DNA from 2 places in the Pseudomonas sp. SMN11 genome. Region 1 is predicted to be linked to the other one. Evidence: riboswitches for the same ligand, from Rfam matches in the RefSeq annotation. Region 1 holds a riboswitch; the other holds the start of a gene.
What was found. Region 1 has a riboswitch for thiamine pyrophosphate ahead of thiC (phosphomethylpyrimidine synthase ThiC). Riboswitches for the same ligand answer to the same signal wherever they lie in the genome.
Positions count from the first base shown of each region.

Region 2: it holds a riboswitch for thiamine pyrophosphate, as region 1 does, so the genes downstream of both, ACLEJU_RS13600 (TenA family protein) here and thiC (phosphomethylpyrimidine synthase ThiC) in region 1, are expected to answer to the same signal.

Region 1 covers NZ_JBKGGW010000049.1:4,606-9,373, forward strand. The annotation lists gene thiC (phosphomethylpyrimidine synthase ThiC) at 1-1,716, opposite strand, end outside; TPP riboswitch at 1,871-1,977, opposite strand; gene ACLEJU_RS26570 (TolC family outer membrane protein) at 2,139-3,575, shown strand; gene waaA (lipid IV(A) 3-deoxy-D-manno-octulosonic acid transferase) at 3,628-4,768, opposite strand, start outside.
Region 2 covers NZ_JBKGGW010000013.1:26,761-31,528, reverse strand. The annotation lists gene ACLEJU_RS13615 (hypothetical protein) at 1-619, shown strand, start outside; gene ACLEJU_RS13610 (hypothetical protein) at 763-957, shown strand; gene tenA (thiaminase II) at 971-1,636, opposite strand; gene ACLEJU_RS13600 (TenA family protein) at 1,633-2,280, opposite strand; TPP riboswitch at 2,311-2,425, opposite strand; gene ACLEJU_RS13595 (Ig-like domain-containing protein) at 2,678-4,768, shown strand, end outside.

The DNA.
Region 1 (4,768 bases):
GTGCGCGACCTTGGCCGATTCCTTCGGCAGGGTCTCGTCGTGGAAGGCGCGTGCGGTGTCCGGGTCCAGGCCGAGGTTGAACTGGTCTTCCCAGCGGAATTCGAAGCGTGCCTTGGACAAGGCATTGTCACGAATCTGCGCGCCCGGATGGCCCTTGGCAAGGTCGGCAGCATGGGCGGCGATCTTGTAGGTGATGATACCGGTCTTGACGTCATCCTTGTTCGGCAGGCCCAGGTGCTCCTTGGGCGTGACGTAGCAGAGCATGGCGCAACCGAACCAGCCGATCATCGCCGCACCAATCCCGGAGGTGATGTGGTCGTAACCTGGGGCGATGTCAGTGGTCAGCGGGCCGAGGGTGTAGAACGGCGCCTCGTCGCAGCATTCCAGCTGCTTGTCCATATTCTCCTTGATCAGCTGCATCGGCACGTGGCCGGGGCCTTCGATCATGCACTGCACATCATGCTTCCAGGCGATCTTGGTCAGCTCGCCGAGGGTTTCCAGCTCACCGAACTGGGCGGCGTCGTTGGCGTCGGCGATCGAACCTGGGCGCAGGCCGTCGCCCAGCGAGAAGCTGACGTCATAGGCCTTCATGATTTCGCAGATCTCGTCGAAGTGCGTGTACAGGAAGTTCTCTTTGTGGTGCGCCAGGCACCACTTGGCCATGATCGAGCCACCGCGGCTGACGATACCGGTGACCCGCTTGGCGGTCAGCGGCACGTAGCGCAGTAGCACACCGGCGTGGATGGTGAAGTAGTCCACGCCCTGCTCGGCCTGTTCGATCAAGGTGTCGCGGAACAGCTCCCAGGTCAGGTCCTCGGCCACGCCATTGACCTTTTCCAGCGCCTGGTAGATCGGCACGGTACCGATCGGCACGGGCGAGTTGCGGATGATCCACTCGCGGGTTTCGTGGATGTGCTTGCCGGTGGACAGGTCCATGACAGTGTCCGAGCCCCAGCGGATGCCCCAGGTCAGCTTGGCCACTTCTTCCTCGATCGAGGAGCCCAGGGCACTGTTGCCGATGTTGCCGTTGATCTTCACCAGGAAGTTGCGGCCGATGATCATCGGTTCCACTTCCGGGTGGTTGATGTTGGCCGGGATTATCGCGCGGCCACGAGCGATTTCCTGTCGGACGAATTCCGGGGTGATTTCTTTCGGGATGTTGGCACCGAAGCTGTGGCCGGCATGCTGCTCGTCGAGCAGGCCCGCAGCGCGTGCTTCCTGCAGCTTCATGTTCTCGCGGATGGCCACGTATTCCATCTCGGCGGTGATGATGCCCTGGCGGGCGTAATGCATCTGCGAGACGTTGGCGCCAGCCTTGGCCCGGCGCGGGTTGCGCACGTGGGCGAAGCGCAGCTTGGCCAGCTCGGCATCGTTCAGGCGCTGTTGGCCGAAGTCGGAGCTCAGGCCGCCCAGGCGCTCGGTGTCACCACGCGCGTCGATCCAGGCCGAACGTACATCGGCCAGGCCCTTGCGCACATCGATGATGACGTTGGGGTCGGTGTACGGGCCGGAGGTGTCGTAGACCAGCACCGGCGCATTGCTTTCGCCGCCAAAGTCGGTCGGGGTATCGTCCAGGCTGATTTCGCGCATGGGCACGCGGATGTCCGGGCGCGAGCCTTCGACGTAGACCTTGCGCGAACGCGGGAACGGTTGCACGGACTGCTGATCGACTTGCGCCGATTCACTGAGGTTGATCGTTTTTTCTTGTTTGGTCATCACAGGCTCTCCAGACGGCTTCCTAGCAGTGGAATGTCGGGGTGAACCTGAAAGACGTGGACGCACCCTGGATGGGTGCAGTGCCGGATATGGGGGTGCCTGAAGCTGCATGCAGCTGCGACATTCCCGGACCTGGCACAAGAGGCTCCCCGGGAAGGCGAGCAATCTTGTTCCCTACGCAGGCGCTAACCTGATCAGGTTCAACGGGATCCGCACCTCTGCGATCTCAGCCTTTGCTTCAAGGCACCCCGACAAGAACATGCGCAGTCTAGACTGGAGTGGTCGGCAAAGCCAAGCGGGTAAAACGCAGGGGAGATGAAAGGCGCAACCTATGATTGTTGGCGGGTGCGCATGGCACTACACTGGCCCGTCGCTCGATACTCAACAGTTCAGTAATTAAATTTCGTACAAGGATTGCCTCTATGCTGCGCAAACTTTCACTGGCGATAGCCGTGTCTTGTGCGTCCAACGGAGTGGTCTGGGCAGCAGACATGCCCACGACGGTAAAGACCGATCTGGTCAGTGTTTACCAGGAAGCGGTCGACAACAACGCCGATCTTGCTGCCGCCCGTGCAGATTACGGCGCCCAGAAAGAAGTGGTGCCACAGGCTCGCGCCGGCCTGCTGCCAAACCTCTCGGCCGGGGCCGAGATGCAAAATACCCGCACCAAGATCGACCAGCCATCGGCCACCGTCAACCGCAGTGGCAACAGCTGGAGCGCGACCCTTTCGCAACCGATCTTCCGCGCTGATCGCTGGTTCCAGCTGCAGGCTGCCGAAGCGGTCAACGAGCAGGCGGCGCTGCAACTGTCGGCGACCGAGCAGAACCTGATCCTGCAGACTGCGCAGGATTACTTCACCGTGCTGCGTGCCCAGGACAACCTGGCGGCGACCAAGGCCGAGGAAGCGGCCTTCAAGCGCCAGCTGGACCAGTCCAACGAACGTTTCGACGTCGGCCTCTCCGACAAGACCGACGTGCTGCAGTCCCAGGCCAGTTATGACACCGCCCGGGCCAACCGGATCGTCGCCGAGCGTCAGGTGCAGGATGCCTTCGAGGCCCTGGTCACGTTGACCAACCGCGAATACAGCTCGATCCAGGGTGTGGTCCATACACTGCCGGTGAAGGTGCCAACCCCCAACGACGCCAAGGCCTGGGTAGAAACCGCTGGCCGCCAGAACCTCAACCTGCTGGCCACCAACCACGCCGTTGCCGCCGCCGAAGAAACCCTGCGCCAGCGCAAGGCCGGCCACGCCCCCACCCTCGATGCGGTGGCCCAGTACCAGAAAGGCGACAACGACAACCTGGGCTTCAGCAACTCGGCTGCACTGCCCAATGTGCATTACAGCGGTGATGTGGAGCAGACCACCGTCGGCCTGCAGCTGAACATCCCGATCTACAGCGGCGGCCTGACCAGCTCGCAGGTGCGCGAGGCCTACCAGCGCCTGAGCCAGAGCGAGCAGCAACGCGAAAGCCTGCGCCGCCAGGTGGTGGAGAACACCCGCAACCTGCACCGCGCAGTGAACACCGATGTGGAGCAAGTGCAGGCGCGCAAGCAGTCGATCATTTCCAACCAGAGTGCGCTGGAAGCCACCGAGATCGGCTACCAGGTCGGCACCCGCAACATCGTCGACGTGCTCGACGCCCAGCGCCAGCTGTACACCTCGGTGCGCGACTACAACAACAGCCGCTATGACTACATTCTCGACAACCTGAGCCTGAAGCAGGCGGCAGGGACCTTGAGCCCGCAGGACCTGCAGGACCTCAAGCAGTACCTGAAGCCGGACTACAACCCGGACAAGGACTTCCTGCCGCCGGACCTGGCGGCCGCTGCAGCCAAGAACTTCGAGCGCAGGCCTTGAGAAAAGTTTTGGCTTTTTCGCGGGTGCGCCCGCGAAGAAGCCAACACAAAAATCAGCTGAGAAGCTTGCCCAACCCATCCAGCAAGCGCTGCAAGGCGCCCTGGTTGGCCCGCATCACCGCCCTGCCCGCCTCGCCCATGCGCTGCGCACCCTGGGGCAACTCGATCAACCGACGCACCGCCTCGGCCAGCCCGTCGGCATCATCGACCTGCTGTAACGCCCCCGCCTCGCGCAGCATCGCGCTGATCTCAAGGAAGTTGAACACATGTGGCCCCATGAGCACCGGCAATGCCAATGCCGCAGGCTCCAGTGGGTTATGGCCGCCCGTGGCCACCAGGCTGCCGCCGACAAAGGCGATGTCGGCCAGGGCGTAGAGGAACAGCAACTCACCCATGGTATCGCCGAGCAGCACCTGCGTCCGGGCATCCACTGGCGTGCCGGCGGAGCGGCGCACTGTGGCGAACTGCTCGGCACACAAGGCATGCACGGTATCGAACCGCTCAGGATGACGCGGCACCAGAATCAGCAGCGCATCGCCATGTACCTGCAGCAACTGCCGGTGCGCCTGCAGGATCAAGGCATCCTCACCCTCGTGAGTGCTGGCAGCGATCCATACCGGACGCTGGTCGGCGCCCCACTGTTCGCGCAATGCCCTGGCACGAGGCGGCAAGTGCTCATCGATTTTCAGGTCGAACTTGATCGAGCCGGTCACCTGCACGCACTCGGGGCGCGCGCCCAGGTCACGGAAGCGCCGGGCTTCGGTTTCGGTCTGCACCGCGATCAGGCTCATTTCGCCCAGCATCGGCCGGGTCAGATTGGCGAAGCGCCCGTAGCCACGGGCCGAGCGTTCGGACAATCGGGCATTGGCCAGGGCCACCGGAATGCCGCGCCTGGCGCATTGGTGGATATGGTTGGGCCACAGTTCAGTTTCCATGATGATGCCCAGCCGCGGGCGCACATGATCGAGAAATCGCCCGGCCGCCCATGGCAGGTCGTAGGGCAGGTAGCAATGCTGGATGCGCGGCTCATCGGCGAACATCGCGCGAATGCGCTCGGAGCCGGTCGGGGTCATGCAGGTGAGCGTGATCGGCAGGTCCGGGTACGCCTTGAGCAGCGCACGCACCATCGGTGCGGCGGCAATGCTTTCACCAACCGACACCGCATGCACCCAGATCCCGCCCTGGCGCATGGCC
Region 2 (4,768 bases), on a different contig from region 1:
TTTAGCTTACAGAATTCACCTCATTAAAAACCTATCGAATTTCTACCTAAACAGGCTGACAAGAAGGATCTATTATCAGCGTAGGAAAACACTCATTGATTTCGACTGGGCTGCTACGGGAGGTGGTGTTTTCAAACGTACTGAGTTCGGCGGTTCGTCTTTCAGCTCCAGCTACGCCCTGGCATTTGCTCCTCGCAGGGAAGACCACAGTCTTCACCAGGAGGACAGCCTGTGGATCGACAGCAATGAACCTACCGAGCCCGACATAAAATATGTCGCCGAAGTCTGGGAATACCTACGCCATTTCATGGATCACGGTCCCGACAAACTCCCTCCTCCAGGCGAACCCAACTGGTGGCACAGGCCGTTACACGCCATATGCCTCACACCAACAGAGGCCTGGAACCATTACGCCCCTTGGCGCACCGGCGAGCCCGGAGAAATGCAAGGCAAAAAGAACTGGCAACTACCGTTCTGGGCAGTGCTCTTTCCCTACAACCTGTCAGTAGCCATCTGCTGGTACGTCATCTGCCGCGTATTCAACGTTCGCGCAGCACCGCCACCGCCAGAGGCCTTCGAGGAAGCCCCCATTAAACCCAGCAAGCGAAAACGCAAATGAGCCCCCGCTGAGAAAAACTTGGGCTGCCTGCAGCAGCCCAATCACTCAAGAAATTGACCCAGATCGCTAGACTTAGCCCTTATCCCCTGACAAAGTAGGGGAAATCTCACGGACGAGAGCCCATAATCATGCAAGGCGATTCCATGGCAATCGATCCCGTTCTGATCCGCATCTTCCGCGCTTTCACATCATTCAACCAACGCCTGTTCCTGCGCCGCCTGAACAAGGAAGAGGTCAACCTCATCGACCACTACCGCACCCTGCCCGAGCGCGATCGAATCGCCGTGCGGTACATGTGCACGGCGATTCACAAAACCACAATGAAACAGCCTGACTGAAGCCAACCGGCACTCAGGCAACGCCATCCAGCCCCATCTGCCAGAAATCAGCCTCCAGCCGCGAAGCCTGGCCAAAGATCTGTGCCAGCTCCACAAACCGCTGCTCGGTCATGCTCCGCGCCGCCAGTTCATCCAGGTGCCTGCGCGCCGCCGCAGCGACGCCCTGGTAGGCCTCGCCAGCATATTCGCCAATCCACTCCCGGTACGGGTGATCGCTCAGGTCGCCAATGCGCTCTGCCAGCGTGCGGCCGATCTCGGCGTAGCCGATCACGCACGGCGCCAATGCCACATGCAGTTCAAGCAGGTCACCGGCCGCGCCGCAGTCGAGCACGTAACGGGTGTACGCCACCGTCGCCTGGTGCTCGGGAGCTGCCTGGATATCAGCTTGCGACAACCCCCAACGTGCGCACAGGCGCAGGTGCAGTTCGGTCTCGTCGAGAATCGCCGCCAAGCCAGCCTGGGCAGCGCGGATATCCGCCGGCAGGCGGCTCTTGTAGGCGGCCAGGGCCCAGGCACGGGCGAACTGGATGAGGAACAGGTAGTCCTGGATCAGGTAGGTGCGGAAGGCTTCTTCCGACAGCGTGCCCTCGCCCATCTGCCGCACGAAGTCGTGGTCGACATAGCTGTTCCACTGCCCGGCCGTAGCGGCCTTCAAGCGCTCGAAGATATCCATGCTCACGCCTCCTCGGTGTAAATGGCGTCGAAGAAGGCAAGCTCCAGTTCAACGGTGCGTGCGTAGAAATCACTGGCCAATGCGGCCTCCTGGGGGCCGACCCGGTCCAGTTCGGCCTTGAGGAAGGCCACGAAATCGCAGAACGCCGGGTTGTCGTGCAGGGTGATCCATTCGGCGTAGACGAAGTTGGCCGGCAACGGCTTCGGTGCCTTGAGGGCCCAATCCAGGTACAGGCCTTCGGCAACGTTCAGCACGGCCAACGCGGCGGCGTAGGACCGGGTGGCCGCGGCCTCGCGCATGATGGCCTTGAAACCGGCGGTAGGTGCAGTGTCTGCGGGCTCGGTGCGCTGCGCCGGGCTGACGTCCAGGGCCTCGAACGCACGCAGGAAATAGGTGTTCTCGTCGCTGGAGATCATCCCCGCGAAGCGGCCGAAACGCAGGCGGGCTTCATAGGTGTCGGCGGTGGCGATGGCGGCGCCGAGCAGGGTCAGGAAGCTGTCGAGAAAGCGGTGGTCCTGGACCAGATAGCGGACCATGATCGGGTCGGCGACGCTGCCTGCGCAGAGTTCGGTGACGAAACGGTGGCCGACGGCGGCCGACCAGGTCGGTTGGTTCTGGCGTTGCAGGGTTTCGCTAAAGCGTTCGGTCATGGCGTGGCCTCGCAGTGAGGCCGGCAAAAGGCAGGTCGGCAGTCCCATCCCTTCGCCGGCATTATCCGGATCAGGTTCGAAGGGTCACCGCGCTGCAGCTGTCAGCGGTTTCTCAGCCCGTTGCCGGGCTCCCCTTGGTGGGCAACAGGTATACAGCCCCCATCACCAATTGTCACCCACTCCATCACCGGAGTTGGGCCCCAACCCTGCCCAGTTTCGGGGGCCTACACCCGGTCCTTGACACCCCATTATTTAGCGCACCTCAGGGACCGCAAGGAGTTGTTTGACAAAGTATTACCGAAACATCTGTTGGCACAGCCGTTGCTCAGGCCATTGAAACCCGGCAATAAGCCATTGATGGCCCATAGCCATTTAGCCGTGAGCGAGGCACCAGGCAATGAAAACACCTGCCGTGATCCAACCCAAAAACCACCTCTTCACATTGTCCGCCGTGACCGCGCTGATGCTCAGCCTGGGGCTGATCTCAGCAGTGGCTTCCGGGTTGGATGACGTCAGCCAGCCACCGCCGACGGACCCGTCGCATTACGATGACCAGCCGGCAGACCCGAATCCGGCGCTGCTCAACCTGTTCAACCTGCCCGAGGCGAACGAGGGCTCCCTCGAACTCAAGGATGGGGTGTATGGCGATCGCTCGACCAACCGCGTCGACAACATACTGCCGCCCGCCCTGCAGACTTCACGCAATTACCCTACCAACGGCAAGCCGAGTCCGTTGTTCGGGGCGCAGCCATTCACCCAGCAATTGCTGCTGTTCGAAGAATTCGGCCCGGAAAAACTCGACCCCAATCTGCCGCCGCCTACCCTGACCTTCCCGGTCCCCACACTGGGCGCTGCGCCTGCGCAAGACCCAGACGTGGTCGCCCGCAGCAGCCCCAACGGCAATGCCCTGGAAGCCTTCCTCAAGCAACCGGGCCTGTACCCGTTCCCGACCCAGTACGCCAACACCCTCGACCGCAACCCGTGGAAGGCGCAGATCGAGCTGTTCCTCAACCGCAACTCGGTCGGCTCGCCGGCGGAAGGCCGGCCACCAGGAAAAGGCTGGTCGCACCAGCGCTGGAACGAGTTCTACCCCCAGGCGGCGTTCAAGACTGCACAGGCAGGTGCACGCATCAACCAGGGGCTGCGTGATCGCAAGCAGTTGCACAACTATGCCGTCGGTGAATTTGCGCCGGGCGGGCTGTACTACCAGACCTCGGACATCCCGACCACCCTGGGTACCACCAAGGGCATCGACACCCGCTTCCACCCGAACATGCCCTTGCAGGACCACAAGTCGCTGTGGACGTTCGACGGTACCTTCCCGGTCAAACTGCTGATGGTCCGCTATGGCCAACCGGTGCTGATGCGCCACTACAACGCCCTGCCCATCGACCCGGCAGCCAACGCCGGCTTCGGCTTGCACACCATTTCCACCCACGAGCACAACGGTCACTCGCCGGCCGAAAGCGATGGTTTTGCCAACGCCTATTTCTTCCCCGGTCAGTACTACGACTACCGCTGGCCGATCCAGTTGGCCGGTTACGACACCATCAACACCCGTGCCGAAGACCCCCGTGCCGCCTTCCCCTGCTCGCCGGGTGAAACCCTGTTCGTCAACGACGCCAACCCGGGGCTGAAGACCTGCGAGAACGGCAGCATCAAGATTCGTGGCGACTGGCACGAAACCATGAGTACCCACTGGTTCCACGACCACATGATGGATTTCACGGCGCAGAACGTCTACAAGGGCAACGCCGTGATGATGAACTACTACAGCGCCATCGACCGCGGCAACGAAGCCCTGCAGGACGGTGTCAACCTGCGCTTCCCCAGCGGTTCGGGGATGCCCTGGGGCAACCGCGACTACGACGTCAACCTGGTGATCGCCGACAAGGCCTGGGATCAGAACGGCCAGCTGTGGTTCAACCCGTTCAACACCGATGGCTTCCTCGGTGACCAGGTGCTGGTCAACTGGCAGTACCAGCCCAAGCTCAAGGTCCGCGCCCGCAGCTACCGCTTCCGTATCCTCAACGGTTCGGTGTCGCGCTACTTCAAGTTTGCCGTGGTGCGTGAAATCGCTGGCAATGGTGGCGAGTTCAAGGGCCCTTCCGGCTCCAACGTGTCGTACGCCCGGGTGCCGTTCCACATGATCGCCAACGACGGCAACATCATGGAACACGCGGTGCCGTTCGATGGCACCATGGACCTCAACGGCGACGGCAAGACTGACGACAACAACGGCATCCTGCCGCTGCAAGGCATCGCCGAGCGTTACGACATCATCATCAACTTCGCCAAGAACGGCATCAAGGTCGGCGACAAGCTGTACATCGTCAACATCATGGAACACGAAACCGGCAAGGGCCCGAAACAGCCTATCTCGCTGGCCGATGTGCTGTCCGAGAAGTACAAGGCGGTGATCAAGCAGACCAGCAACGGGCCTGAATGGGACAAGGGCGACCCGGTAGTCGGCAAGGTCATGCAACTG